DNA from 4 places in the Pseudoalteromonas sp. SANK 73390 genome. Region 2 is predicted to be linked to each of the others. Evidence: predicted binding sites of a transcription regulator. Region 2 holds the regulator's gene; each other region holds the start of a gene.
What was found. Region 2 encodes sigma-54, which starts transcription at its own class of promoters, with help from an activator protein. Its sites were predicted from a motif close to GTTGGCACGNNNNTNGNNT; they were not measured.
Positions count from the first base shown of each region.

Region 1: the regulator sigma-54 is predicted to act here: its motif matches at 1,547-1,565, upstream of SANK73390_RS00505 (LiaF domain-containing protein).
Region 3: the regulator sigma-54 is predicted to act here: its motif matches at 4,296-4,314, upstream of SANK73390_RS04160 (diacylglycerol kinase family protein).
Region 4: the regulator sigma-54 is predicted to act here: its motif matches at 5,991-6,009, upstream of flgJ (flagellar assembly peptidoglycan hydrolase FlgJ).

Region 1 is NZ_ARPN01000007.1:47,393-54,916, reverse strand. It holds gene SANK73390_RS00515 (MFS transporter) at 1-76, shown strand, start outside; gene SANK73390_RS00510 (GNAT family N-acetyltransferase) at 276-797, shown strand; gene SANK73390_RS00505 (LiaF domain-containing protein) at 834-1,505, opposite strand; gene SANK73390_RS00500 (glycoside hydrolase family 97 protein) at 1,784-3,826, opposite strand; gene SANK73390_RS00495 (cupredoxin domain-containing protein) at 4,005-4,643, shown strand; gene SANK73390_RS00490 (hypothetical protein) at 4,621-5,868, shown strand; gene sthA (Si-specific NAD(P)(+) transhydrogenase) at 5,898-7,343, opposite strand; gene SANK73390_RS00480 (acyl-CoA desaturase) at 7,381-7,524, opposite strand, start outside.
Region 2 is NZ_ARPN01000055.1:70,704-78,227, forward strand. It holds gene SANK73390_RS07950 (HPr family phosphocarrier protein) at 1-4, opposite strand, end outside; gene rapZ (RNase adapter RapZ) at 9-854, opposite strand; gene ptsN (PTS IIA-like nitrogen regulatory protein PtsN) at 873-1,325, opposite strand; gene hpf (ribosome hibernation promoting factor) at 1,328-1,615, opposite strand; gene SANK73390_RS07970 (RNA polymerase factor sigma-54) at 1,643-3,154, opposite strand; gene lptB (LPS export ABC transporter ATP-binding protein) at 3,211-3,936, opposite strand; gene lptA (lipopolysaccharide transport periplasmic protein LptA) at 3,939-4,466, opposite strand; gene lptC (LPS export ABC transporter periplasmic protein LptC) at 4,456-5,010, opposite strand; gene SANK73390_RS07990 (KpsF/GutQ family sugar-phosphate isomerase) at 5,154-6,125, opposite strand; gene SANK73390_RS07995 (calcium/sodium antiporter) at 6,137-7,093, opposite strand; gene SANK73390_RS08000 (ATP-binding cassette domain-containing protein) at 7,275-7,524, shown strand, end outside.
Region 3 is NZ_ARPN01000041.1:5,330-12,853, reverse strand. It holds gene SANK73390_RS04175 (DEAD/DEAH box helicase) at 1-504, shown strand, start outside; gene SANK73390_RS04170 (iron-containing alcohol dehydrogenase) at 633-1,835, shown strand; gene SANK73390_RS04165 (methyl-accepting chemotaxis protein) at 1,825-3,786, opposite strand; gene SANK73390_RS04160 (diacylglycerol kinase family protein) at 4,350-5,972, shown strand; gene SANK73390_RS04155 (sigma-54-dependent transcriptional regulator) at 6,037-7,446, shown strand; gene SANK73390_RS04150 (histidine kinase) at 7,473-7,524, shown strand, end outside.
Region 4 is NZ_ARPN01000114.1:41,984-49,507, forward strand. It holds gene flgC (flagellar basal body rod protein FlgC) at 1-275, shown strand, start outside; gene SANK73390_RS16040 (flagellar hook assembly protein FlgD) at 290-970, shown strand; gene flgE (flagellar hook protein FlgE) at 1,016-2,404, shown strand; gene SANK73390_RS16050 (flagellar basal body rod protein FlgF) at 2,566-3,330, shown strand; gene flgG (flagellar basal-body rod protein FlgG) at 3,349-4,137, shown strand; gene flgH (flagellar basal body L-ring protein FlgH) at 4,153-4,836, shown strand; gene SANK73390_RS16065 (flagellar basal body P-ring protein FlgI) at 4,849-5,943, shown strand; gene flgJ (flagellar assembly peptidoglycan hydrolase FlgJ) at 6,047-7,003, shown strand; gene flgK (flagellar hook-associated protein FlgK) at 7,005-7,524, shown strand, end outside.

The DNA.
Region 1 (7,524 bases), on a different contig from region 2:
CTGCTCTTTAATTTTAAGCCAGTTTATCGGGTGGCACCTACAACGTCGTCAGGCACAATTATCGAGTTCACTATAAAGAGAGAGTTGGCGTATTAAAAGTGGTATTTCGATACTTCTTTTAATATATTACGGTGCCAGTTTTATATTGCGTTAGATGCTAAGTTTTTGAAATTATATATTTTTTTAGGTTATTAGATGAGGCGGTTCTTTATTGATAAAGGACCGACAAATAGCGGGTATCAGTGTTTTAAACACACACTAGTAAGGATTAGTTAATGCAATTTAATACGCAGCGGTTAGTCATAAGATGTGTGACGCCTGAGGACTTGCAAGCAAGTTTTGAACACCGCAGCTGTGCTTCAACGTCTCGTTATATTGGTGAACCTTTGACTTTTACGCAAGCTAAAGTGCGTTTACTAGAAGGGTGTAAGCCTTGGCATGGCGAAGAGCAGCAACGTTTGGCTTTGGGAATTACACTAAATTATAGTGGTCGGTTAATTGGTGAATTGATGTTTAAATATGTAAACACAGAAAGCTTAATAGGCGAAATTGGCTATCGACTACATAAAGACTTTATGGGTCAAGGTTATGCTTTTGAGGCAGTAGATGCATTTATAACTCAGCTATTTGTGCAACAGCCGGTGATGAAAATTACGGCATTGTGTGCAACTGACAATGTTGCATCATGGAAGTTAATGGAAAAGCTAGGTATGCAACGAGAAGGGCATTTACGTAGTCACTTTAAACTAGGTAATGAGCGCGCAGATGCATATTATTATGGTTTATGCAGAGCCTAACTGCGACTAAGGCTCTGCGGATGTATAAGCGGCGGCTTAAGAGCTTCTTTTTTCATCAAACAGTGATTTTAAGCTGTCGGCAAATTGTCTGACTTTTTCTTGCATGGTTTTTTTAACACTAATATCAACGCTGCCTAAAATCACCTTACCTTGAATATAAAGCTTAGGGCGCTGAGTATTGTAGGTATTGGATGAAAGCCCCGCTCGGTTATTACTCACTTGACCTAATATATTGGTGGTATTGGTAATCACGTCGATATTTTCAGGTACAATGATTTCATCACTGCCAAAAATGCAATTTACTTCGATCGTCACCTCTGGGTGAGTGAAAATTGCATTTCTAAAGTCCAGTTCTATGCCGCTAAAGTAGTTGTTTAATTGGATATGTTTAGGAACAATCCACTCTCCTGTGCGTTGGTCAGAACTTAAAATAGAAGTAATATTGAGAGTGTCAGGGTGCTGCTCAGATGCCGTGAACTTAGGTTGCATTCTGGCTTGCTTTTCACTGTGATAGCGAGGGTCTGACTGCAGAGGTAGGTCAGCTGCTAAAGCTTGGAGCTGCTCAGGCTCGCATAAGCTGTATGCTTTGTCTAGTCGTCTTTCAAATGCATCAGCTGATATTTCACCATGACTGTAGTTTAAGATAAGTTGGTCTATTACTTCTTCTCTTACCGATTCTACAGGCCTGTCGTTAATTGGTACTGGCACGTTATTCTCCCTATGTCGCATTTTCATTATTTAAAATTATAAAGCAATGAGCAGGCCATTTTATTATTTCTTTTTTATCAGGTGGTTACGATTTAACAAAAATAGTGTGTGGTTATAAATACGAATAATTAAGCAATTTCACTAAGTAATGTTACCAACAAAGTATTTTTTCTTGCAAAGCCTTATCCAAATCTTAGGTTAATTATAACAGAGGTAAAGGGGGCTATTGTATGGCAGAAAGCATCGACATCGTTAAGATACCGATGTTTATATGTCAATTAAAGTGCCTTGAAACGGATTGCCGTACCGCCGCTGGTGGCAAGTGTTAAAGTGAGTTTATCTTTGTTCGTAACGAGACGTTTACTGATGTTTATGTCATATGGGTTAGTTTTCCATTGTGCATTTTTACCATCTTGGTAAATTTGCGCTTCAAACTTTTGATTCGGTTCTAAAAAGTCTAATTTGACTGTGATAGTACGTGCGTGTTCATCAGTAATCGCGCCCAAATACCAATCTTTGCCGGTGTATTTACCGCGTTGCCTTTCTTTACGGGCAAATACCACATAATCCCCTACCTCACCGGATAGCGCGATACTGCTTTCCCAATCAGTCGGGACATCTTTGATAAATTTGAAGGCATCAGCTTTGGCAAGGTAGTTTTTTGGTAAATCAGCGGCCATTTGAATGGGGCTATATAGCACAACGTAAAGAGCTAGTTGTTTTGCCAGTGTGGTTTGTGGTCGATTGGTTTTATCGCCTAAGCCATTAAAGCTCATATCGAAAATACCAGGGGTAAAATCCATCGGGCCAGCTAACATGCGTGTAAATGCGAGCATTGGAGTATGTTCTGGTGGGTTGGGTGGTGTACCCCAAGCGTTAAACTCTTGTCCTCGCGCGCCTTCACGACTAAGCCAATTAGGGTAGGTACGACGCAGGCCGGTATCTTTAATTGGCTCATGGGTGTTAATGCTAATGTGATAATTGGCGGCCTGTTTTACGTTATGTAAATATTCATTCACCATAAACTGACCGTCGTGCCATTCAAAACGCGCATGGCCACGTTCATCAATGCGCTTTATATTGCCGCCATCTGCGACATAACCTGTTTTTACTTGGCGAACGCCTATCTGTTGATACAATTCAAAGGCATCTTTCATTTGCAGGCGATAGTTACTTACGTTCCCAGAGGTTTCATGATGGCCAATCAGCCGTGCCCCCACCTGCTTTGCGTATTCACCAATCGCTTTAATATCAAAGTCTGGGTAGTTTTGAGTGAAACTAAATACATCTCCGTTAAAAAACCAATCTCCGTCCCAACCGGTATTCCAGCCTTCAACTAATACACCATCGAAACCATGTTTGGCGGCAAAGCTTAAGTATTCTTTAGTGTGGGCGGTAGTTGCACCATGTTTTTCACCACTGCCCCACGTATTTTTACCAATGTGCATGCCCCACCAAATACCTAAATATTTACCCGGTTCAACCCAAGAAACATCGCCGAGTTTATTTGGCTCGTTAAGATTTAAGATTAAGTGAGAGTTCAATAAATCTATTGCAGCATCACCAATTTGTAAGGTGCGCCATGGAGTTTTAAATTGACCATTTGTTTTTACTCTTATCCCGTCAGACCAAGGAGTTAAATCTGCTACAAATGTGCCTGGTCGACGTTGGTTTAGTGTCATCGCAGCGTAGTCGACTAAGGCAGCTTCATGCACGCTAATATGTACACCATCTGCATTTTTTAATGTAAAAGGTGTATGTACATGAGCGGCTTTTTGCAAGGCTGTGGTGTTATAGGTGTACTCATAGCGATTCCAACCTCTGGCAGGGATCCACCATGCTGTGCTGTGTTGACTATCGACAAAATTAAATTCAGTTAACTCTTTAGTGATATATAGCGCATTACTTTGGTTGACTTCATAACGAAAGCCCAAGCCATCATTGAATACACGTACTCTCAATAGATATGCTGATTTTTTATTATCTATATCACCAAAGCTAACTGCCAATTCATTATGATGGTCTTCAATTAAGCGCGCTTCACCCCAAGGTTGTTGCCAAGTATCTTGGTAATTGCTGGTTGTTGCTTTGGCAATTTCTAAGTTGTTTCTCATTGCAGGAGCATGTTTAAACTCAAAGCCTAACTTTGAGTTACTTAATAGTTGCTTATCGTTAAACTTAACTTGGTATTTAGGTTGAGATTGGCTATCGTCAATAGTGAACTCGATAGTGCCATCGGGAGAGCTAACAGAGTAGTTTGCCGCTTGGGTTGTTGAACAAAACAAGCTACTGCACATTACCAAAGTGCTGATTAAGCGCATAGGGTTCCCTTATTTGTTGTCATTTATGGTGTTGTATTAGCATACGGCGCACATAGGGAAACTCTGAAATTTCTGCATACGTATTCATTTTGAATGCTAAAAGGCGTATCTTAGGTCTACTCTCCTAATAGCTTGGTGTGCACAATATTCAATACCACATGACACGTACGGAATACACATGAGAAAAATACTGTTTTTGTTTGGATTTGTAAGTTGTTCAAGCCCTGCACTTGAAGTAACCATAAGCGATTCTCAAGGTAAGGCAATTTCAGGAGCTGCTGTGTGGTTGGCTGGTGAACAATGGCAAGCTAGTCAATCTCAAAAAGACAAAGTGTATAGTATGGGCCAAAAAAATAGAGCATTTGTGCCACATACGTTGATCATCCCAACGAAGAGCAAAGTAGACTTCCCTAATTTTGATTCGATACTTCACCATGTGTATTCATTTTCTAAAGCTAAGTCATTTGAATTAAAGCTTTATCGTGATAAACCTTTGGCACCTGTACATTTTAAAGAAACAGGTGTGGTAGAGCTAGGTTGTAATATTCATGATTGGATGCTGGGGTATATCTTGATTGTCAATTCAGGGGTTTATGGTGTCAGTAATACTCAAGGTAAGGTCAACCTTGATATTAACAGTACTCAGCTGGGTAATGCACAATTAAATGTATGGCACGAACGTTTTGAGAATCTAAACGACCCAGAAAGTATGCCATTGACTATTACCCAAGTATCTCAATCTGTAAAATATCAAATTAAACAGCCGTTACTCGAAAAACTGGAGTTCCTCACCGATGAAACAGATGATTACGAGTAAACAATTAGGCGCCATGCTAAGTGTGTTACTGCTAAGTCCCTATGTAGCAGCACAAGGTATTTCGACGCACTTTAAAGGTGCGATTGATGTCTCTTTAACCAACCCCAGTAATATGAAAGCTTGGCATCAGCAAGGGTGGGGTATCGCAAGGTTTGATAAAGGAAGTAATCAATTAGGTGTGAGTCGTGCTGTGTTAAGTACGAGAGTCGATTTAAGTTCTGCTTGGTCGGCACATGGTGTTGCGCAGTATGTTGCGGACCCCAAGGATAAATTTGGACTAACAGAGGCCTATGCTCAGTATCAACCATTGGCACAAGGATATCAATTTAGTGCTCGAATAGGCGGATTTTATCCAAGGATGTCGTTAGAAAATCCGGCACTTGGTTGGGCTTCTCCTTATACTTATCATTACTCAGCTTTGAATGCATGGCTGGGTGAGGAAGTGCGTACTTTTGGCGCTGAATTTGAACTTAAGCGTGCAGCAAGGCGGTTTCGCTCAAAGCATGATATCAGCATGATTGGTGCAATATTCAAAGGTAATGACCCTGCGGGCACGCTCATCGCGTGGCGCGGGTTTGTACCTCATGATAGACAAAGTGTTTTTAATGAGCGCATCGGGTTTGCTCCGCTCAAATCGCTTAGCGCGCCGCAGTTACGTCTTCAAGGGCAGTATGTTGAACCATTTACTGAAATTGACGGGCGTTTTGGCTATTATACAGGGCTGCATTGGAGTTATTTAAAGCGTCATAACGTGCGACTTTATTGGTACGATAATAATGGCGACCCTAGCGCAATTAATTACGTAACTAAGCAATATGCATGGGATACTAAGTTTTGGAGTTTGGCTTGGCGTACAAAACTGAGTGCGCAATCACAGGTCATTATACAAGCAATGTCAGGCAACACAGCGATGGGAGCAAATCGGGGGGTTGATAATGACTTTTATAGTTGGTTTGTGATGTTTAGTCACACATTTGATGATTACCGAGTGAGTGTCAAAACAGAGCAATCTAAAGTGATTGATAAAGATTTCTGGCAATTTGATGAAAATGCCAGCTTTACTCAAGGAGCAACTATCAACGTGCAAAAGTCGTTATCTGAAAAGTGGCAACTCGGTGCAGAGTTGCAGTTTATCGACTATGAAGCCGATGCTCGATTAGCCGTAGGTCGAACGCTTGGGTTAGATGAGCAGATATGGCGAATAACCGCACAATATCAGTTTTAAAAATAAAGCGCCAATTGGCGCTTTATTTTTTAATCAAACAAACGATTTAAGCCATTGAGTGCGGCTACTCGATATGCTTCGGCCATGGTAGGGTAGTTAAAGGTGGTGTTGACGAAATATTCAACGTTATTTCCTGGGCCTTTTTGCTCCATGATAGCTTGGCCGATATGTACAATTTCTGAAGCGCGTTCGCCAAAGCAATGTACGCCCAAAAGCTCTTTAGTTTCAACGTGAAATAGCAGCTTTAAGCTACCGACCTCAGTACCTGTGATCTGTGCCCTAGCAAGGTGTTTAAACTGTGCACGACCCACTTCATAGGGAATTTTCGCTGCAGTGAGTTGCTGTTCTGTTTTCCCTACAGAACTCATCTCAGGAATCGTATAAATGCCAGCCGGTATATCGATAATTAATTTATCAGCACATTCGCCGTGGGCAATGGCATCAGCAGCAATACGGCCTTGATCAAACGCGGCACTTGCTAAACTCGGGTAGCCAATCACATCACCAACCGCATACACATTATCTATCTCAGTTTGGTAGTTTTCGTTTACTTTTAACTGTCCACGTCCATCTGCTTTTAAATTGATGGCTGGTAAATTAAGGCCATTGGTGTTACCCGTTCTACCATTAGCAAATAAAATGCAATCTGCTTTGACACGTTTACCCGACTTTAAATGTAAGATCACACCATCATCGCGCGTTTCAACTCGGTCAAAGTCTTCATTATGGCGGATCACAATACCACTATTCCAAAAGTGATAGCTTAGCGCATCTGAAATTTCTGCATCCATAAAAGCAAGTAGTCGATCACGGGTGTTAATTAAATCGACTTTTGCACCTAATCCTTTGAAAATAGATGCATACTCGCAGCCAATTACACCAGCACCATAAATGAGTACGCGCTGTGGATTATGTTTTAAACTTAAAATGGTATCGCTGTCATAAACTCTTGGGTGAGCAAAGTCTACTTCAGGTGGACGATATGGGCGTGAACCAGTGGCTATTACAATGGTGCGTGCCGTAATTAAATCTTGTGATCCATCAATGTGTTCAACTTTAATGGTGTGCTGATCAACAAAACTTGCATTACCTTGATACAAATGAATACGATTACGTTCATAAAAGCTACTACGTAAATTAGACTGCTTGGATATTACGGTACTAGCGTGATTTAGAATATCCTGAAAGGTATGACGTTGTGGCTTTTCAGCAAAGCGATATAAAGGGTTGGCTTTATATTCAATTAAGCGACTGACAGAGTGACGAAGCGCTTTAGAGGGAATTGTTCCCCAATGTACGCAGCCCCCACCTACCGATTCTTGGCGTTCAATCACCGCCACTTTTTTGTTGCTTTTAGATAAGTTCATGGCGGCCCCTTCACCACCAGGGCCTGTACCTATAATTATTGCATCATATTGAAATGTATCTGAACCTGTCTGTGCTACGGGGGCAGGTTTATTTTTTGGCTTAGTCACGGCCTCTTCCTCATTCTATTTTGGAGGCCGCCAAATATTAGCTAAAAGACGGTTTTAGCAGCCTCGCATTTAATGCTAACCACGCCTGTTTTTGACTGTGCCAAGCTGCTTCTAATTCTTGATATTGACTCATCAATGCAGACTTATCATAGTGCTCAAGCATGGAATCTTTTTTTGCTTC
Region 2 (7,524 bases):
GCATAAGGTTAATTATCTTGCTCTCTGTGGCGAATTTTAATATTAGGATGAGTTCGCGCAAAGCTTTCACCAATCGTTTGTGCCAAATAAACCGAACGGTGTTGTCCACCTGTGCATCCGATCGCAATGGTTAAATAGCTGCGATTATTTCGCTCTAAGTGGGGTAACCAAGTTTGCACAAAAGTTTGAATTTGCCATGTGAATTTTTGCACGATGCTATGACTAGCCAGATAGTCTTTAACTGGTTGGTCTAAGCCTGTTAAGGGTTTTAGCTCAGGTTCCCAATGTGGGTTGGGTAAAAAGCGCGCGTCAAAGACATAATCAGCTTCTTTGGGTATGCCATGTTTAAACCCAAAAGATTGGAAAGTAACGATTAGTTGCTTATCTTTTTTTCCTAAAATACGCTCACGAATGGTTTCAGCCAACTGGTGTACGCTTAAATCAGTTGTGTCTATGAGCACATCGGCACGTGTAGTTAGCACATCTAGCAGTCGTTTTTCTTCTTGTATTGCTAAATCTAGGGGTAAGTCATTCACTGATAATGGATGCAAACGACGCGTTTCAGAAAAGCGTCGTATGAGCGTATTATCATCGCTGTCTAGATAGAACAGCATTGGGTTAGCAAAACCTGGCAAATATTCTAAAATATCATTAAAGTCTTGTTGCTCTTTTGGCAGATTTCTTACATCAATGCTTACAGCGATTTTATCGTAGTTATCAGAGACACTACGTACTAAGGACGGTAATAAATTGACTGGGATATTATCAACGCAATAATACCCTAAATCTTCTAATACACGAAGTGCAACTGACTTGCCTGAACCAGAGCGACCGCTGATGATGATTAATTCCATTATGCTTCTCTTAATAACCTAGTCTGCTGAGGCAATAATGGCATAAAGTTCCTCGTCATTGCTAGCGTTCCTTAGCTGTTTACAAAATTCTTTATTGTTTAGCTGCTGAGCTATCGATGACAAAGTTTTTAAATGTTGTTCGTTATCGCCATCAGGCACAATTAAAGCAAGAAATATATCAACAGGCCGATTATCAATGGCATCAAATTCAACCCCTTGTTGATTGACTAATAGTAAAGCTGTCACGACTTCAAGACCTATTATCCGACCATGGGGCAGGGCAATCCCTTTACCTATACCTGTACTGCCGAGTTTCTCCCGGGCCATTAATGCGCTAAGGATATCGTGCTGATTTAAATTGGGTAGCTGTTCGTGCGCTAACTCGCTAATGTATTCGAGTATACGTTTTTTGCTATTAAAAAGGACCGCAGCTTTGCTACAGTCCTTATTGATTATCGAGCTTAATTTCATAATTAATGTCGAATTAGCTTCTCTTTGTGCTTAATTACCTGACGATCTAGCTTATTAATTAGGCCGTCGATCGCAGCATACATGTCCTGATGTTCTGTCGAGGCAAAAAGCTCTCCGCCATTAACGTGCAATGTCGCCTCTGCTTTTTGTACTAGCTTTTCAACATCTAAGATCACATGTACATTGTTTATATGATCAAAATGCCTTTCTAACTTTGCAAACTTGTTGTTGACATAGTCTCTTAATGCATCGGTTATTTCTACATGACGACCAGTTAAATTTAGTTGCATAAGCATTTTCCTTCTTAGGTAATACGCCTAAATCAAGCTTTTACGCTGATTTGACGGTGGAATGGCTAACGACTCCCGATATTTTGCTATGGTGCGTCGGGCCACCTTAATTCCTTGCTCCGCTAATATATCTGCTATTTTACTGTCGCTTAATGGCTTAGCAGTATTTTCTGCAGCAATTAGCTTTTTGATTAGTGCTCTGATTGCTGTGGACGAGCACTCACCTCCATTTTCAGTACTAACATGACTTGAGAAGAAATACTTCAACTCAAAAATGCCTCTAGGTGTGTGCATATATTTTTGTGTGGTCACTCGTGAAATGGTGGACTCGTGCATTTCAACCATTTCTGCAACATCATTTAACACCATGGGTCTCATTGCCTCAGGGCCATGTTCAAAGAATGCCTGTTGTTGTTGGACAATGCAATTAGTAACTTTCATTAATGTTTCATTTCTGCTTTCTAAGCTTTTAATAAACCACTTTGCTTCTTGTAAATGAGAGCGAATGAATTGACTATCTGTGCTGGATTTCACTGAGCGAGACATTGCAGCATATTGATTGTTAACACGAATTTTAGGCATGCACTCCGGATTTAGCTCAACTACCCAGCGGCCTTTTATCTTCTTAACTGATACATCAGGAATGACATATTCAGACTCTTCACGAATAATGCTTGCCGCAGGTTTTGGGTTAAGAGTGTGAATTAATGTTACGATCTCCTTGAGCTCAGTCTCTTTGAGCTTGGTTTTTTTCATCAAGGTCCGATAGTCGCGACTTGCAAGTAGCTCAATGTGCTCATTGAGGATCATTTTAGTTTCGCTCAACCAAGGAGTTGTATGCGGGTCAAATTGATTGAGCTGAATACACAAGCACTCTTGTAGTGAGCGAGCGCCAATGCCAATAGGATCAAAAAGTTGAATTCGTTTTAATACGGCTTCTACTTCATCTAATTCAATATGTTCGCCACTGTTGCCATCATTCAAGCTCTCTAAGAGATCTTCGGTACTTAAGGTGAATGTACCGTTTTCGTCTATGGCTTCTACAATAGCGACTGCGATGCCGCGATCTGTTGGGCTAAAAGGCGTTAATTCGAGCTGCCACATTAAATATTCATGAAGCGTTTCCGTCGTCTCACCTTGATAAATAGTCTCGTCTTCAGGCATGGGTCCACTACTGGCAGCAGGAGCTGCACTCATGTACTCATCCCATGTCACATCCATAGCGAGGTCGTCGCTCACGGTCTCTTTACTTAGTGCGGCATCCGAATCTATTTCGTAGTCACTTACAGGCTCGATATCTTGACTGTCTAAATGCGTGTCCTCTTGGTTTTCATCTTTACCATTTTTATCTTGGGCACTGTTTTGCGCATCAGATTCTGGCTCTGACTCATCTACTTCAAGAAGCGGGTTGCTATCAAGAGCTTCTTGGATCTCTTGCTGTAGATCCAACGTGCTTAGTTGCAGCAAGCGAATAGCCTGCTGTAACTGTGGTGTCATGGTAAGTTGCTGCCCCATGCGCAGCTGTAACGATTGCCTCATCTACCTTTAACAATCCTTCTGGTTTTCTATTATTATTGTGACTAAACGTACATTAACTATAGCTTGAATTGTTCACCTAGGTAGACATCTCTGACAGTTTGATCTGCTAAAACATGTTCAGGAGTACCAGAGGCGATTAATTCACCATGTGAGACAATATAAGCTTTTTCACATACATCAAGAGTTTCACGAACATTGTGATCGGTGATTAACACACCAATACCTCTATTTTTTAAATGTTCGATAATTTTCTTTATATCTAACACTGAAATGGGATCAACACCAGCAAAAGGCTCATCTAAAAGGATAAATTTAGGATTTGCGGCTAAAGCGCGAGCAATTTCTACTCTTCTGCGTTCTCCGCCTGACAGTGCCATACCTAAGCTATCGCGAATGTGTTGAATGTTAAACTCATCCAGTAGTTCATTTAAAATTTGCTCACGGGCTATCTTATTCAGTGAGTTGCGAGTTTCCAAAATCGCCATTAAATTTTGATATACCGTGAGCTTTCTAAAAATTGATGACTCTTGAGGTAAATAGCCAATGCCTAAACGTGCTCGGTTATGCATTGGCAATAGTGTAATGTCATGATCGTTGATGCACACGGTGCCATTATCGCTTGGCACGAGACCTACAATCATGTAAAAGCTGGTGGTTTTTCCTGCTCCATTGGGACCAAGAAGGCCAACAATACTACCTGCTTCAACACTAAGGCTGACGTTTTTAACAACTTGTCGGTCTTTGTAACTTTTTGCCAGAGCAGTTGCTGTTAATACACTCATATTTAATTACCTTGACCCGCTTTTTTAGGTGTTTTTTCTGGTACGAGTATGGTGTGTACGCGCGCGTTATCTTGCTCACCTCTTTCGGCACTTATCAGTTGTTTATCCATATCGTAGGTAATAGACTGAGCTTGAATAATTTGCCCAGCTTGATTAATCGAGGCATCCCCTTTAATCACTAAAGTACGATTAGCAACATCATAGCGAATTTCTTGTGCGCTGGCAGTTAACTTGGTACCGTCAGCTTGTTGTTCTGAAAACTGAGCTGGAGAGCCTGTAGCAACTAACAGTTGTTTGTTGTCCCCAAGCTCTTCGCGCCGGTGAACTTCAAGTCTATCAGCATTAATTTTACGTTTGCCGTGAATGATCTCTACGTTTTTTTCAAATATACCAATATTGGTCTTGAGCTGAGCCTGTTGCTTGCCTGCTTTGATAGAAACTTCATTTGCAAAGTCGTTTTGTTTTGCGATGCTTGGTTGGCAAAATAACAATCCAACAAGCATAGCGGTAATACATAGTTTATTGGTCATAATAAATAGTTCGAGTATGGTTTATAAGTTCAATGATATCCGTGTTTAAATCAGCATAAAGCCCTTTGCCGTTAATTTTTAAACTAGGGCCTGTAATCTCTACAGGCCTTTCAGATTGCATCAGTCGTTCGTCTATTTCAACGCGTATATTGTCTGCTTTAATTAAAGTGATCATTGCGCCTGTAGTTAAGTTTTTGGCTTCAACATCACCTTCTAGCATCAATGTATTGTTTTCATATAAAGTTGCTTCTTGTGAAGAAATTAACCAATTTTGAGGGCCGTTATACAGTGTAAATACAGGCATAGTAAAATGGCTAAAGCCTAATTCTTGATAAAGCTCCATTTTATCCGCAGTAACTGTGTAGCTGCGAACACCTGTCTCATTATAAGACGTTTGTTCTAGCGCAGTTGCAATATAATCAGGTTTGGCAATAACATCACTTTGAGTGTCTGTTTTTGGTGTTGTTTGCGTCAAATAGGGGTACCACAGCCATACCATCACTGCGATAAAAACTAAAAATAGCACAACACGGTTACCACTCATCTTATATTTCTCAGTATTGAGTGAATATTATTGGCACAGTTTGTTACGTTAATAATTTTATCACTTACCAAAATAGGGGGAGTTGAATGAATTACCCATGAATGGATTTGCTGTTCATTTTTGATGTATTCCACAGCAGTCATTTACAGTACTCCGGCTCTTAATAAGTCTTGAGTATTAAGTGCACCAATAGGGTGTATATTACTATCTATGACAATTAAGCCATTGATTCGTTTCGTTTCCATAATATTTAACGCTTCGGCGGCTAACATGTCTTTGTTTGCTGTAGTGCAGTTTACAGTCATAGCTTTGTGGATTGGTGTTGTATGTAAGTCTACACGTTGTTCAATAATACGTCGTAAGTCACCATCAGTAAAAATACCGATAAGTTGCCCGTTTTCATCAACAATTGTTGTCATGCCTAAGCCTTTCGCTGACATTTCAAATAATGCGTCTTTGATTGTACTTTGATGAGAAACAATAGGAACTTGCTCGCCCTGATGCATAATGTCACTTAGCGTGAGTAGTAAACGTTTGCCCAGAGCACCACCAGGATGTGATAATGCAAAATCATCTGCAGTAAAACCTTTCGCTTCCAATAATGCAACCGCCAATGCATCACCCATCACCAGTGTTGCAGTTGTGCTTGCTGTTGGTGCAAGCCCTAAGGGGCAGGCTTCTTGCGAAACGGCAATACACAGATGCACATCAGATAATTGTGCCATAGAAGAGTTTTTATTGCCTGTCATGGCAATCGTTTTTGCTCCGATACGCTTGATTACGGGTATGATGTTTAATACTTCGCTGGTTTCACCCGAATTTGAAATAAGTAGTACGACGTCATGTTTTGTGATCATGCCTAAATCACCGTGACTCGCTTCCCCTGGGTGTACAAAAAAAGCGGGTGTTCCCGTGCTTGCAAGTGTGGCGGCGATTTTTTTGCCTATATGGCCTGATTTGCCCATTCCTACCACTATCGTTCTGCCTTGACAGTCAAAAATAGTTTGGCAAGCGAGTACAAAGTGTTGATCTATATACTGACCAATTTCTGTGATTGCTTGTTGTTCTATTTTAATAACTCGTTGTGCGGTATCAGTAAACTGCTTTGATAACATGAGTCAAACCTCTAGATAATGTAATACATATAGCCAACAAATGCCGCTAATAAAGCTCCGCCTTCAATACGATTTATACGTCGATTCCCTGTAAAGCTTAGACTCATTAATATCAGTGCTAAGGTTGCTCCAAGCATAATAAAGATATCTCGCTGTGCGATATTACTGTCGATATTAGCAGGATTCATAATGCCAGCGATAGAAAGCACAGCTAAGATATTGAATATATTAGAGCCAATAATGTTACCAAGTGCAAGGTCGTCTTCCTTTTTTAGTACGCTTGCTATACAGGCTGCAAGCTCAGGTAAACTGGTGCCAATAGCAATAATTGTTAGGCCGATAAGTAAATCACTCATACCAAAGAATTTAGCTATATCTACGGCCGCGTCAATTAAGTAACTTGAGCTGACAGGCAATAACACCATACCCACTGATAACCAAAGTAACGCTTTACCTGTTGGTACATTATTTGGCACTTCCTCACAGGCTTCGCTGACGAAAGGATCTGCATCTGGACCACTTCTTTTGGATATGATGATGAGTGTAAACAAAAATAATATAAAACCAATGAGTAAAGCCAAACCTTCTAACAAGCTAAAATGGCTGTCACTGACGATAAACCAAGCGCCAAGTGAGACTATAATGAGAAGTGGCATTTCGCGTTTTAATATACCTGAACTTACTGACAGAGGTTTTAGTAGTGCTGTGATGCCAAGTACCAGTAAAATATTAGCGATATTTGAACCAATGGCATTACCAACTGCCGTATCTGTTTTATCAGCTAGCGCAGCCTGTGCTGCGACCATCATCTCTGGTGCGGATGAGCCCATAGCGACAATGGTTAAACCAACAATGAGCGTAGGTACGCCAAAGTTACGAGCCAGCGCTGCAGCACCAAAAACGAAGCGATCAGCGCTCCATACTAGTGCAGCAAATCCTATGATCAAGATGACAAAAGATAAAAGCATAAAAAGCGAAGCCAATTGATAAAATTACAATGGCATAAATAGTAACAAATGCGTCTACAAAAGTATAAGTAAAAGAGGGCACTTAGTTATTCTGTTCTACAGTATTTAGTCTCTATTGTGACATCATATATTACAAAATTTTACGAAAACTTTTTTCCTTCATAAGCTAAAAAAACGTATTATGTCAGAATTAGTAAATGTAGATGTGGAGAGCGACTTGTCGCAAGCAATTGTAGAGATCAAGGATGTGACTTTTTCACGGGGCGAAAGGACCATCTATAAAAATATGAGTTTTTGTGTTCCAAAAGGAAAGATCACAGCCATTATGGGCCCAAGTGGTATCGGTAAAACTACGATGCTGCGTCTGATTGGTGGTCAACTCAAACCTGATAGTGGGGATATTTTGTTTGAAGGACAAAGTATTCCTAGTA
Region 3 (7,524 bases), on a different contig from region 2:
GATGACCGCCGTGAAGGCCGTGGACGTGATGACCGTCGCGAAGGCGCTCGTGGTGAACGTAAAGGTCGTGAAAGCCGTGACAATCGTGGTGAACGTCCAGAACGTGCCCCACGTAATAGCTCTCAAGGCCCTATGGATACTTACCGTATCGAAGTAGGTCGTGACCATGGTGTTCAAGTTAAGAACATTGTAGGTGCAATTGCGAACGAAGCTGATATTTCAAGCAAGTTCATTGGTGATATCCGTTTGTTCAATGAACACAGTACGGTTCAATTACCACAGAACATGCCTGCTGATGTCGTATCACATTTTCAGAATGTGTTCATCTGCAAGCGTCCTATGAAGTTGACTAAGAGTGCACATTCAGCTGACGCGGGTAACTCTGAACCACGTAGTGGTGATAAGAAGCGCAGCTTCAGCAAAGACTCTCGCGGTGAAGGTAAACGTGCTCCTCGTCGTGATGGCGAGCGAAAAGAACGTCGCCCAGTAAGCTTTACAGCTTAATAGCCAGTCCCAACAAAGCCGCTTAAAAGCGGCTTTGTTATATCCAACACGCACTCTTCACATCCGCATTAGATGAATCATCTGCTTTATGCTACATTTTTGGTCCAGACTAAAAATCGAGCACTCACATGGCACTACTTTATCGCTGTTATCACTTTATTTTAAAATGTATTGTTGTCTTAATTGGTGTGCCTAATCCAAAGTTACACCGAGGTGAGGATGCGCTCGAAAACGCCATAAAAGCACTGCAACTTAAAAATGGCAGTCATGTGCTCATTGTTACAGATAAAACACTCATTGAGCTGCCAATCATCATTGAGCAACTAGCCTGTATCGCAAAGCAAGATCTCACACCTATCATTTTTGATGACGTTAACCCTAACCCAACCATCAAAAACGTTGAACAGGGTTATCTCCACTACCAACAAAATCACTGCCATGCAATTATCGCCATCGGTGGAGGGTCGGTTATTGATTGTGCTAAATTAATTGGTGCCAAAGTGGTAAAACCCAATCAAGCGGTCTCTGATTTTAAGGGGCTATTTAAAGTACGCAAGCGTCTACCACCTAATATTGCAATCCCTACTACCGCAGGTACTGGTGCTGAAACCACCGTTGCAGCAGTCGTTAATGACCCGCAAAAACAACTTAAATATGCCGCTACAGACTTTACGCTGGTGCCGCAACATGCGGTATTGATGCCGCAGTTGAGCACCAGTTTACCTGCACACTTAACCGCAACAACAGCGCTAGATGCTCTAACTCATGCAATAGAAGCACTATTGAGTATTAACTGTCTGTCATTTAGCCGACAACACGCCTTACAAGCGTGCGACCTCATTTTTAGCTATTTGCCAAGCGCGTATTGTAAAGGTTCAGATTTATATGCCAGAGAGCAGCTGTTATTAGCATCATTTTATGCAGGGCAAGCTTTCACACGTACCTCAGTAGGATATGTACACGCTATTTCTCACCAACTAAGTGCAAACTATGGCACAGCACACGGCTTATCCAACGCAGTATTATTACTGCCAGTATTACGCTGGTATGGCAACAGAGTAGACAGCACGTTGGCATTAATCGCGCGGCACTGCCGCTTAACGTCTTTAGATTACCCGATTGCTCAACAAGCACAGGATTTACTCTGCCATATTGAGCAACTACTGGACAGTATGCACATTCAAGTGCATTTTGAAGAGCTACGTCAAGAAGATATTGACACACTGGCGAGCAGCGCGCTCAAAGAGGCACACCCAGATTACCCTGTCCCTTGCTTTATGAACTTAAAAGAATGCCAAAATATTTTACTCTCTGTGAGTGCTAAAGCTTAAACCGCTCTACCAATGCAGTTAACGAGTTGGCAAAGCGGCTCAAAGACTCACTAGCTTGAGCCATATGCTGCATTTCACTGGCATTTTCTTTGGCGGTATGTTGAGCGTTTGCCATCACACTTTCAATTTGCTGGCAATGTGACACTTGATCATTCGCGGCGTCACTGGCTCGACTGCTTAACCCATTAACTTGTATCAAAATCTGTTCAATCTGCTCAATAGCCTCAGATAGCGACTCACTGCGTTGTGCACAGGCCTGAGTTCCCCCTTGGCCATCAACAATCGCACTGTTCGCAAGTTTTGTATCCTGCTGGAGCGACTCAATCATAGTATTAATTTCATTAGTCGAAGATTGCGTACGTGCTGCTAAAGTTCTCACCTCATCAGCAACCACAGCAAAACCACGCCCTTGCTCTCCTGCCCTAGCAGCTTCTATCGCCGCGTTTAGTGCCAACAGGTTTGTCTGCTCTGCAATAGATACTATGGTATCTAAAATTGAGCCTATGCTCTGACTATGCTGAGTTAATTTATCCATTACCTCTACTGCATTTGCCATTTTACCGTTAAGAGACAACATATGTTGCCTGTTATCGTTGGCAATTTTATTCACACTCAGGCTTTGTTGCTCTGCTTCTTTAATACTATTTAACGTAGTGGCAGACTCCTCACTAACCTGCTGAGCGCTTTGTGCTATGTCAGATGCCAATCCGGCAGCACTATCAATACGTTTTAGTTGCTGCTGAGAGTTGTTCGCCAAAACCTGACTTCGTTGCTGTGAAGAATCAGACATTTGCTCTAGCTCATGTACTTTAGTATTAATGTCTTCTAATAACACTCTTAAGCTGTCTTTTACTCTATTAATATTGTCGATCAGCATGCCAAACTCATCGTCACTGCGCTTTTTCATTGCCCGAGAAAAGTCACCTTCAGCTAAATAGCCCAGCATTTTATTGACTGCCGCCAAAGGGCCTAACATAGCTCGGCTGGTTGATATAGCAATGAAAACAGCTAGCAAAATGAAGATAAGTGCCATCAACAATGCCGCATTTTGAGCTTGCTCTATTTTTTGTTCCGCACTGTTTTCGTAATAACTCAACTGGTTATCTGATACCTGTTGCAATTCTCTGAGTGTATTTTGTACTCGCTCAGTTGCAGACTCAGCCTGTTGATAGGCTGTTTGAGTTTGGGTAATGGCAGAGAGCTTACTGTTCACACGCCGATAAAGGTGACCGGGCTTATCTAAAAGTTCACTCATAATCGCTAATTGTTCACTAAATTCGCTCAGTAATGGTTCAACCTCCAACCCCTGAGCTTGGCGCTTTAAAAACTCAAAGTTGTTTTGAATATTACCTAGTAAAAATTGCACGCTTTGTTGCTGCTCTTGCCAGTTATCTAGTTCCAACTGGTTTGCGACCTTGATGTTGTCACTCAAAGTATACATCATGTCATCAATACGAATACCTGTACCTGCAACTTCGGCTAGCTGTCGCGCGTTATCTGTTTCTACTAATTCCAAATTCAACATTGCATCGCTTGCTATGGAGCGACTTTGTTCAAACTGCCCCACACTATTTTTTATTGCTAATCGCTGAGCTAATACCGTTTGTTTGGCTGATAATAATGATTTTGCATGCTGATCTATATTTGTGCTCACTGACACAATATCTTTTAGTAACGTAGAAAATTGTGGGTTATTTGCTGTAACATCATGTAAGTCAGATAATTTTCTCTGATAACCCTGCTGTAATTGAACAAAACGATTTTCTATTTCTTTGACTTTTGTTGGGTTGTTTTCACTAAATGCCTTTGAAACTAACTTGCTTAATGCACTTTGCTGTAACTGTAATGCATTAGCTGTTTTCAAGATTGGTAACGCGACATTTTTGACTTTGCTGTTGGCATGATTTATTTGCTTGAGCGCCGTGTAGGCTAATGCGCTAGATATTAACAATAGCGCACCAAGACTAGAAAAGCCTAATATGATTTTCTGCTTGATAGAAAGTTTTTTAAACATTTGGTTAACAGTGCGGTACGCACACTCCTAATACAAATCAAAGGGTTAATATTTCACACTTATCTAGAAATTAGAATAAAAACTTAAAAGTTTATTTTATATCAAACCTCTACATTGCATAAAAGGCCATAAAACCTTTTAAACATGGCACAACTGAGCAAACTAAACAACTTTCAACTTGTGATTTTATTCATATCTCGACTCTATCGAATCATAAAATATCTTTTTCAATATTGATCTTTATAACCTGCTCTGCGTTAAACAAGTTACTTTTTATCATTAACGGCTTTCTATACCTGCACAATCAAAAAGTTACACACTAAACTGTGCCTATGTAAGAGTTACAAAGTACCTTTACTGTATGTGTAAATTCTACAACCGTGCATGTCTTAATTGCAGAAACTCATATTAAAATGCATAACTGTATGAATAATATATAAATTGATATAGGCACGTTTCTTGAATTAATCTCAGCTAAATATAAAAAGGAAGAGATAGTAATGAAGATGATCAAATACTACTTGCTGCTATTTTTATTATCAGTGGCTTTTGTTGTCCTGAGCTACCACAATTGGTTTTTCTTGCCCGCGTTATGGCTATGCATTTCTCTTGCATGTGTCTTATTCGCTTACAGTACAAATTATCCGAGTGTATTTAGAAAATCAGCAACAGGGTCTATTCCTGTTTGGATAAAATGTATTTTACTACCCTACTTACTCGCCACACAGCTTTATAATGCGTTTATGAGGCATCATGACAAAGTACCTGCAATACAAAAAATTACCGATGACTTATTCCTTGCCTGTCGTTTATTTCCCAGTGATGTAGATATGTTAGAGTCTAAGGGCGTCAACGCTATTTTAGATGTAACTGCTGAGTTTGATGGATTAAATTGGTCTGCTCAACAGGAAAACCTCTATTATCTTAACATTCCGATTCTTGATCATTTTTCGCCAACTCAAGAGCAACTTGAACACGCTATTAACTGGATTAAAGCGCAACACCAACTCAATAACAAAGTAGTTGTACATTGTGCCTTAGGGCGAGGCCGCTCATTTTTCATGCTTTGTGCCTATTTGCTTGCTTCAAAGCCTGACATATCGGTTAGAGAGGTTATAGAGCAAGTTCAAGAGATCAGAGGGACAGCCCGCTTGAATAAAAAGCAGCTAAAACGTTTGGTGAAGCTAAGTAACCAACTTAAAGCGCATCAAGCGCATAACCTAAGTTTGATCATTAACCCAGCATCAGGCTCTGGAAAATGGTTTCAGCATGATAACGCCATTATTGGTGAATTAACCAAAAAGTACACACTCTTATTTCATTTCACCAAAGCAGATACCGATGTTAAAAAACTCAGCGAGTCATTAATTGAGAGCCATGAAGAACCACATACTTTAGTTGCCTGTGGTGGTGACGGAACCGTTGGGCAAGTAGCCTGTGCAGTAAAAAACACCCAACACCACCTAGGTATTATTCCTATGGGCACAGCCAATGCACTCGCACATGTTTTATGGGGGTTTTCTAGCAAAATTGACCCAATAAGCGAAGCTTGCGATGCCATAATCCAGCATAAGACTGTCAAAATGGACACTATGCAATGCAATGGAAAAACCGCCTTGCTAGTAGTCGCACTGGGCCTTGAGGAACAAATGATTGACAATGCCAGTCGCGAACAAAAAAACGAGTTAGGCCAACTTGCCTATATTAAAGGTTTTTTTAGCGCTTTAGTTACCAATAAAGCGCTAAACATCCACCTTAAGTTAGATCAAGAGCCCCAACATGAAGTTAAGTGCAGTAGTATTGTAGTTGCTAACGCTGCACCATTTAGTACCGTATTAGCACAAGGCTGTGGTGCCCCTAATTGGCAAGATGGTTTGTTGGATGTCACCCAGCTTGATCACACAGACAGCACAACAGAACAACTCACTACTTTGGCTGAACTATTTAATAACAGTGTGCGCGCACCTGATGCGCAAAATAAGAATATAAAACATTGCCATGTAAAGCATATACAAATTAACAGCGACCAAGACCTTAAGTATTCAATAGACGGAGAAATTGACAGTGCAACGGAGCTAAAAATTCACGTACTACCCGCAAGTTTATCTATTATCGCGTCTTAACCCATTATAAATTAGCGTTAAAATAAGGTAGACTAAGAAAAGCGGGAGTGAAAAGGATAAAATTGTGAAAAGCGTTTTGTTGGTTGATGATGATTTAGAATTTACAGATATAGCATGTCGGATAATAGAATATTTAGAGTGTGAGGTATTTAGCGCTGCAACACTAAAAGAAGCAAAACAGTGGCTTGATACGCAACATTTTGATCATGTGTTACTTGATTTCATGTTGCCTGATGGCAGTGGTTTGCACTTGCTGGATCATATCAACGTTAATGGCATATCAACACAAGTTACCATGATCACAGGTCACCCGTCAGTTAAAAACGCCATTGCACAAATATGTAGCACAGAAATTGGACATTTAACTAAACCAATTGATGCAGACGACCTAAAGCAAGTATTGTGTAACGCAGGGGGAAGTAACTTACCTGAAAAAAATAAGACACAAAGTCACGCTCTATACTTTGATTGCTTAATTGGCGAGTCGAGCACTATGAAAGATATGTATCGCATGATAGAGCGTGTGGCACAAACCGATGCCAACATTATGTTGTTGGGCGAAAGCGGTGTAGGTAAAGAAATGGTTGCACAAGCAATTCATAATGCCAGTAAACTTTCAGGCCAACGTGTCTCTGTTAACTGTGGTGCTATCCCAAAAGACTTAATTGGTAGTGAGTTATTCGGCCATGAAAAAGGCGCATTTACAGGTGCAAATGCCCAGAAAAAAGGCGTATTTGAACTGGCTCAAGACGGCACTTTATTTTTAGATGAATTAACTGAAATGCCCATTGAAATGCAACCTAACTTACTGCGTGTGCTAGAAACACAAACGGTCACCCGTGTTGGCGGTACTAAAAGCATTGATGTCAATTGTAGAGTTATCTCAGCAACTAACCGCTCGGTAGAAGAGATAGCACAAAATAAAGTACTCAGAGAAGATATCTATTTTCGGTTAGCTGTTTTTCCAATTTCGATCCCCCCATTACGGGAGCGAAAAGAGGATATAGCCCTGCTGGCCCAATATTTTTTAGACGATATGAACAAGCAAAATAATAGCAGTTTAGCGCTAACTGACCTTGATATGGCTTTACTAATGGCGCATGACTGGCCTGGTAATATTCGCGAATTAAAACATACTATTCACCGCGCATTTATCATGGCAGACTTACAAGAAAATAAACTGGTATTTCCTGCCTCTTTTGATTCTCCATTTTCTCGTGCAACTCAAGCACCTGCTAACGCAAATCTACCACCACAAATACTATCGCCACACGCTCCGGTTACACCACCACCTGTAAATACGAGACTTTCTGCAGATACAGCTGTCGGCACGACGATTGAAGAATTAGAAAAAGAACTGATCTATAAAACTCTAGCATCCGTCGATGGTAATAAAACTAACGCAGCAAAAATTTTGGGAATTAGCACCAAAACACTTTACAACCGATTAAATTCCTATGAGCAAACACACTAACACTCTCTCGCAAAAAGGAGACAATGATGGAAAATAAACAATCAGTTGAAACTGTCATTCATGATGCCAGAAAGCCAC
Region 4 (7,524 bases), on a different contig from region 2:
CTAAGGCGTCTTCTATACAAGACCCAACCAGTTTAGGAGCGTCAGTTGGGGTTAAGGTATTGGGAGTAGTAGAAAGCGATAAGCCTCTACAAGTTGAATATAATCCTAATCACCCAAGTGCAGATAAGGATGGTTACATCTATAAGCCAAATGTGAATGTGGTTGAAGAGATGACGAATATGATCTCAGCATCACGCTCATATCAAACTAATGTACAAGTAGCAGACGCTGCTAAGCAAATGCTTAGCAAAACCTTACTGCTTGGTCAGCGCTAACGGGAGTATAGCTGATGAGTAATGATATTAATGCGGCATCACCTTCAACATATATGGATTCTCTTCGTTGGTCTGAGCAAAAGAAACCAGAAGAGAAAAGTGATGAGTTAACTCAGGAAGACTTCTTTTCATTGTTAACTCAACAGTTGTCTTTTCAAGACCCAAGTAAGCCTGCTGATAACGATCAAATGATCGCGCAAATGACTAACTTTACTATGGCTGAAGGTATTTCAAATCTCAATAGTAAGTTTGAGCAACTATCTGCGTCAATGACCTCTAATTCGGCACTGCAAGCTTCAACTTTAGTTGGTAAAAAGGCGTTACTAGAGTCTGATACAATTGAGTTTGGGTCTGATGGATTATCTAAAGGTTCAGTCATTGCTCAGTCACCTGTAGAGAAGTTAACTATTAGCATTTATGACGATACAAATCAGCTTGTTAGACAAATTGACTTAGGTAGTAAGCCTGCAGGTGCTGTTCGCTTTGAATGGGATGGAAAGAACTCCGATGGCACAACAATGCCTGAAGGTGAATATTCAGTAAAAGCTGAGGGCAGTGTTAATGGGCAGTTTTCTAGTTTACCCATGGCAACATTTAAAAATATTGACAGTGTTAATATAAATGGCGCCAATGGCATCATTATTAATACTAAAGCGGGTGCAGTGAGACTCACTGATGTCGCCGAAATAGCATAAATATTTAAGTAACAGATTTAACCTTAAGTAAATAGAGGTGAGAACATGAGTTTCAATATAGCACTAACCGGTTTAGCAGCGGCCCAAAAAGATTTGGATACGACTGCAAATAACATCGCTAATGTAAATACCACAGGCTTTAAAGAGTCTAGGGCTGAGTTTTCTGACGTATATGCAGCATCTGTATTCAGTGCGGGTGCCACTAAAAATGGTGATGGTGCACAAACAACGATGGTTGCGCAACAATTTCACCAAGGGTCTTTAAAGTTTACACAAAACTCTTTAGATTTGGCCATTACGGGTGAAGGATATTTTGCCACCAGTGAAGATTTAAGCTCGCAAGATTATGCTTACACGCGAGCAGGGGCTTTCAAGTTAAATAAAGATAACTTTATTGTTGACTCCAAAGGTAATTTTTTACAAGGTTTTCCAGTTGATGCAAGTACTGGTGATACTACATCAGTGAGCTTAAGTACCTCAACGGCGTTGCAAATTCCTGATGCATCAGGGTCACCGCGTGCCACTAATAATGTCTATACATCATTTAATCTAGACTCACGGGCCTCGGTTCCTACGCTGGCTTTTGACCCAAATCAGTCAGCGTCGTATAATTCATCAACCTCTACTACATTATACGACTCACTAGGTGAGCCGCATGTTATGCAGCTATTTTTTAGAAAAACAGCCGACAATGACTGGAGTGTTTATGCCACCATGGATGGTAAACAGTTTAACCATCGAGGTGATGAAGTTGAAGCTGTAACGCCTGTGGCTAGTACACCTATTTCTATGTTTCGTTTTGACTCAAGCGGTTTACCTAGCGCAACAGTCGCTGACCCGCTTGCAGCACCACCCCTTTATAATGCAGTGGCACCGGGCACGACTTTTAATGCATTGACAATACCAGGCTTGGTGGCTGGCGGTAATCCAGGGTTGTCTGAACTACTAGGCAATGGCGCGACTTTTCCTAACGATGTAATTGTCAATTGGCGTGATGAGGCTAACACCACGAATAAGCTGCCAACGCAATACGCAAGTCGTTTTGAAGTAAAAGCATTGGAACAAGATGGCGCAACGGTTGGCAGATTAGCAGGCATTGATATTGGCGCTGATGGTAAAATTGTGGCGTCATACAGTAATGGCGATTCTACTTTCTTGGGTCAAGTTGCTATGGTTCGTTTTTCCAATTCTCAAGGCCTACAGCAAGTAGGAAATACGTCTTGGAAAAAGAGTCTAACCTCTGGTGAGCCAATTGCAGGAGAGCCAGCTTCTGGAACTTTAGGTACAATTAACTCATCTGCATTAGAGCAGTCAAATGTTAATTTAACCAATGAGTTGGTTGACTTGATCAGTGCACAACGTAACTTTCAGGCTAACTCTCGAGCACTTGAAGTTAACTCAACCATTCAACAAAACATCTTACAGATCCGATAGGTTCAGTTTGATAAAAAAGCCGCAATTTTTTGCGGCTTTTTTGTGGTCATATCTTTTCTATATTTCCGTCATATCTTTGGCAGTTCTTATTATATTGGCTGTGTTTTTCTGGCACTAAAATTGCTTTATTCATTATATGAAAAATTATTTAGGCCAGAACGATGGATAAAATGCTATATGTGGCGATGTCCGGTGCTAAGCAGAATTTGCGAGGTGTGGCGATAAAAGCCAATAATCTTGCCAATGCCAATACGACTGGTTTCAAAGCCGACTTTGCGCAAGCGCGTTCTATGCAAGCTTTCGGTGAAGGTTTACCAACACGTGTTTTTGCGATGCAAGAACGCCCTGGTACTAATATGACAGCAGGCCCTGTTGTAGAAACTGGTAGAGATTTAGATATATCCGTTGCACAAAAAACGTGGATCAGCGTAATGGATGAAAGTGGAAATGAAGCATACACCAAAGTAGGTAATTTTAATATTCGTGCAGATGGGGCATTGATCACCAGTCATGGACGTCAAGTTGTTGGCGAAGGTGGGCCAATTATCTTGCCAGTACCTGTTGATAAAGTGATATTTAGTGATGATGGCTCAATTCAAATTCGTCCTCAAGGCGCACCCGCTAATTTTATGGAAGTGGTAGATCGCTTAAAAATTATTGAAGCAGACAATAGCCAATTAGAAAAAGGCAATGACGGTTTGTTCAGGCCAAAAGAAGAAACACTGGTGAATGGTTTGTGTGGGTTTTGCGATATTTCGCCAACTGCACGAGTCATGAGCGGCACGTTAGAGCGTTCTAACGTAAATCCCGTGCATGAGATGGTTGATTTAATCAATCATCAACGCCAGTTTGAAATGCAAATGAAACTAATGAAAACAGCGGAAGAGATAGACGAGCGTCACGTGTCTCTACTGCGTATCGTCTAACCAAGTGAGGTAGATATTATGAACCCAGCATTGTGGATCAGTAAAACAGGCTTAGACGCCCAGCAAACTGACATAGCCGTTATTTCCAACAATTTAGCGAATGCGAGCACAGTTGGATACAAAAAAAGCCGTGCTATATTTGAAGATTTACTTTATCAAAATATTAATCAACCTGGCGGCCGATCCTCTCAAGATACCGAGCTGCCCTCTGGTTTGATGCTAGGTGCGGGCTCTAAAGTGGTAGCAAACCAAAAGAACTTCTCACAAGGTAATATGCTTAGTACTGAGAACTCGTTAGATTGGATGATACAAGGGCCTGGTTTTTTTGAAATTCAAATGCCAGATGGCACAACCGCTTATTCGCGTAATGGTCAGTTTACCACAGACGAAGAAGGGCGAGTTGTTACTCCTGGTGCTGGCTTTCCTATTCAGCCACAAATGAATATCCCTGATGATGCACAATCAGTGACGGTGTCACAAGATGGTGAAGTGTCTGTGGCAATCGCGGGTCAGGCAGAGAATGTGGTTATAGGGCAGTTGGTCATTAGCGACTTTATTAACCCATCAGGTTTAGAACCAATCGGGCAAAACTTGTATACCGAAACTGCTGTAAGTGGTGCACCGGTACAAGGTAATCCGAGTGTTGACGGTTTAGGCTCAATCGTGCAAGGCGCATTAGAGACATCTAATGTAAATGTAACGGAAGAGTTAGTTAATTTGATTGAAACTCAGCGAGTTTATGAAATGAACTCAAAGGTTATTTCAGCAGTAGATGAAATGCTAAGTTACATCAATCAACAGTTATAATTTTTAGGGGGCAGTATGCGTGATTTTAGCTTAGCAATTTTGGTAACCGTTTTACTTTCAGGATGCGTGTCAACACAAAACGCTGATGTGCAAAGAGATGACCCATACTATGCGCCAATGTATCCAGAACAACAAGCCGATCCTATTGTGGCAACAGGTTCGCTATTCAGTCAGCACCTTTCTAATGATTTATACTCTGATAAGAAGGCACTGCGTACAGGCGATATTATTACTGTCGTACTGAGAGAGTCTACACAGGCATCAAAGGCTGCTAATAATCAAACAGACAAAGAAACCGATGCTTCTCTTAACCCTGTGACTGGATTGGGTGGTTCTGCTATTAATATAGGTAAAGAGAGCCTTCAGTTTGGTTTGGAATCAGAGTCTTCATTTAAAGGAGATAGTCAAGCAAATCAGTCAAATAGCCTAGTTGGTAACATTTCAGTCAATGTGATGAGAGTTTTACCTAATGGTAACTTAGTGATTAGAGGCGAAAAGTGGTTAACGCTTAATACGGGTGAAGAGTTTATTAGGCTAGAAGGTTTGGTTAGGGCTGCGGATGTAAATGCTGACAATACAGTGCAGTCGAACAGAATTGCTAACGCGAGAATCCAATATTCGGGCAAAGGCCAGCATCAAGAAACACAAAGCGCTGGGTGGTTGGCTCGTTTCTTTATGAGTACATTACTGCCATTTTAAAAGGTAAAGACGATGAAAATGTTTCTTATAGTATGTGTTGTACTAGGTAGTTTGTTCTCACAGTGTGTACGTGCCGAACGAGTAAAAGACGTTAGTATGGTTGAAGGTGTGCGTTCAAATCAGTTAGTGGGTTACGGTTTAGTAGTTGGTCTGCCAGGTACGGGTGAGCAAAGTCGATTCACTGAGCAAAGTTTTAAAGCAATGCTAAGTAGTTTTGGTATCACCATGCCATCGAGTCTAAAACCAAAGATAAAGAATGTGGCTGCTGTTGCTGTGCATGCAGACTTACCGCCATTTGTAAAACCAGGTCAAAAAATTGATGTAACGGTTTCTTCTATCGGTAGTGCAGGGAGTTTGCGCGGTGGAACATTATTACAGACCTTTATGAAAGGTGTGGATGGCAATGTGTATGCGATTGCTCAGGGCAGCCTAATTGTGGGTGGTTTAGGTGCCGAAGGGTTAGATGGAAGTCGTGTGGTCATTAATACGCCTACAGTGGGGCGTGTGCCAAATGGAGCAATGGTTGAGCGTGCTGTCAAAAGCCCATTTACGCAAGGTGATCATATTACCTTTAATTTAAATAGCCCTGATTTTACAACGGCAAAGCGTTTAGCAGATACAATTAACGCTTTAGTGGGCCCTAATAGTGCTAAGCCTTTAGATGCAGCCTCAGTTAGGGTTATTGCGCCAAGAGATCCATCCCAGCGTGTGGCCTACTTATCAACACTTGAAAACTTAGAGTTTAAACCCGCGGATACGAATGCCAAAATTATTGTTAATTCACGCACTGGCACAATTGTTATTGGCAAAAATGTGAAGCTGCAGCCTGCAGCAATCACCCATGGTGGTTTAACTGTAACGATTGCAGAGCAGCAAAACGTTGCTCAGCCGCAGGCATTAGCACAAGGTGAAACGGTGGTAACACAACAAAGTATTATTGATGTTGATACCGATGATTCACGGGCATTTGTGTTTGACCCAGGTGTAAGCTTAGACGATCTTGTTCGTGCTATTAACCAAGTTGGCGCAGCACCTGGTGATTTAATGGCTATTCTTGAAGCGCTTAAAGAAGCTGGCGCTATCAATGGTCAATTAGTCGTCATCTAAAGTTTTATTTTTAATCATTCAGTTAGCCCCGAAATATCGGGGCTTTTTTTGGCTTACTTCTTGCATTTATTTACACATGATTTTCAACATGTGTCGTTAGCAGATGAATACTAATCCGTTAGACAAACAGAATTTTTTTGATTTAGGTGATCTTAATACCCTACGTCAAGATGCCTTAAAAAGCGGCACTGACCCTCAAGCATCTAATGAAGCACTTAAAAAAGCGGCGCAGCAATTTGAGTCGATTTTTACGCAAATGCTTTTAAAGAGTATGCGCAAAGCGAATGAGGCGATGGAAGATAAAGAAAGTCCATTTAATTCAAGTAGCGTCAAGTTCTTTGAAGAAATGCACGATCAGCAGTTATCTGTTGAGCTTGCAGGAAAAGGGAGTTTAGGCCTTGCAGAACTAATTGTTCAACAACTAGCTCCCAATGGTGAGGGCTATACGCCAGCTTCTGTTTTACGTACTAATGCAAACTTACAAAGCGATAAAATCGCCAATGGTGAAGCGACGTCTCATGTGGCACAAAAGTCAGCCGATAAATCAGAGAACCAGGATGATTTTAAAGACCCTGAGTCATTTGTTGGGGCCCTTTGGAGTCATGCAAAAGAAGCCGCACAAAAGATAGGGCTGAATCCTGCTGTAATGGTAGCTCAAGCTGCATTAGAAACAGGTTGGGGTAAGCATGTGATTGCAAAGCCGGATGGCTCTAGTAGTTTTAATTTGTTTAATATCAAATCTGATAAGTCTTGGCATGGTGAGAGCGCCAAAAAGCTGACACTGGAATTTGAGCAGGGGCTGCCAGTGCAAAAGCAAGCACACTTTAGAGCATATGATTCTATTAAAGAAAGCATTAGTGATTATGTCGATTTTTTACAAAATAACCCAAGGTATGAACAAGCGCTCAAAAAAGTAAAAGAGCCGGCCCAATACCTTGATGCTTTGCAAGAGGCAGGTTATGCCACGGACCCAAATTATGCTCAAAAGATTAAAAGTGTGCTACAGCGTGGAGAGTTTAAACAGATGCTCTCTTCTTTGATCCGCCAAGGAGTAAATTGATATGACCTATGATCTTATGAATATAGGCAGTCACGGCATTCGTGCCAGTAACGAGTTACTGCAAACAACCAGTAAAAACATCTCTAATATGAATACCAAAGGGTATATTAGAGAGCGTACTGAGCACACAACAATGATTGGCAATCAAGTTGGTCGTGGCGAAACAGTTAGGTTACTTAATGATTTTGCTCAAAAACAACTTAATAGAGACATATCGAGTAAGTCTTATTATGAGCAATTTGTAACCGAATCATCTCGTGTTGATACCTTGTTTTCACAAGAGTCGAATAGCCTAAGTACCAGCATCAATTCTTTGTTTAATAATTTACAAGAAGCTGCTAACCAACCTTCATCGTCTGTAACACGCTCTTTATTTATGACTGATTCACAAAACTTAGTTGACCAAATGCATCGCTTATCGGGTATTGTTTTTGATCAACAAGGGATTGTGAACGAGCAACTGAATGTATACACCAGTGAAGCAAATAATTTGATTGAAAATATCAGCAATCTAAATAGTA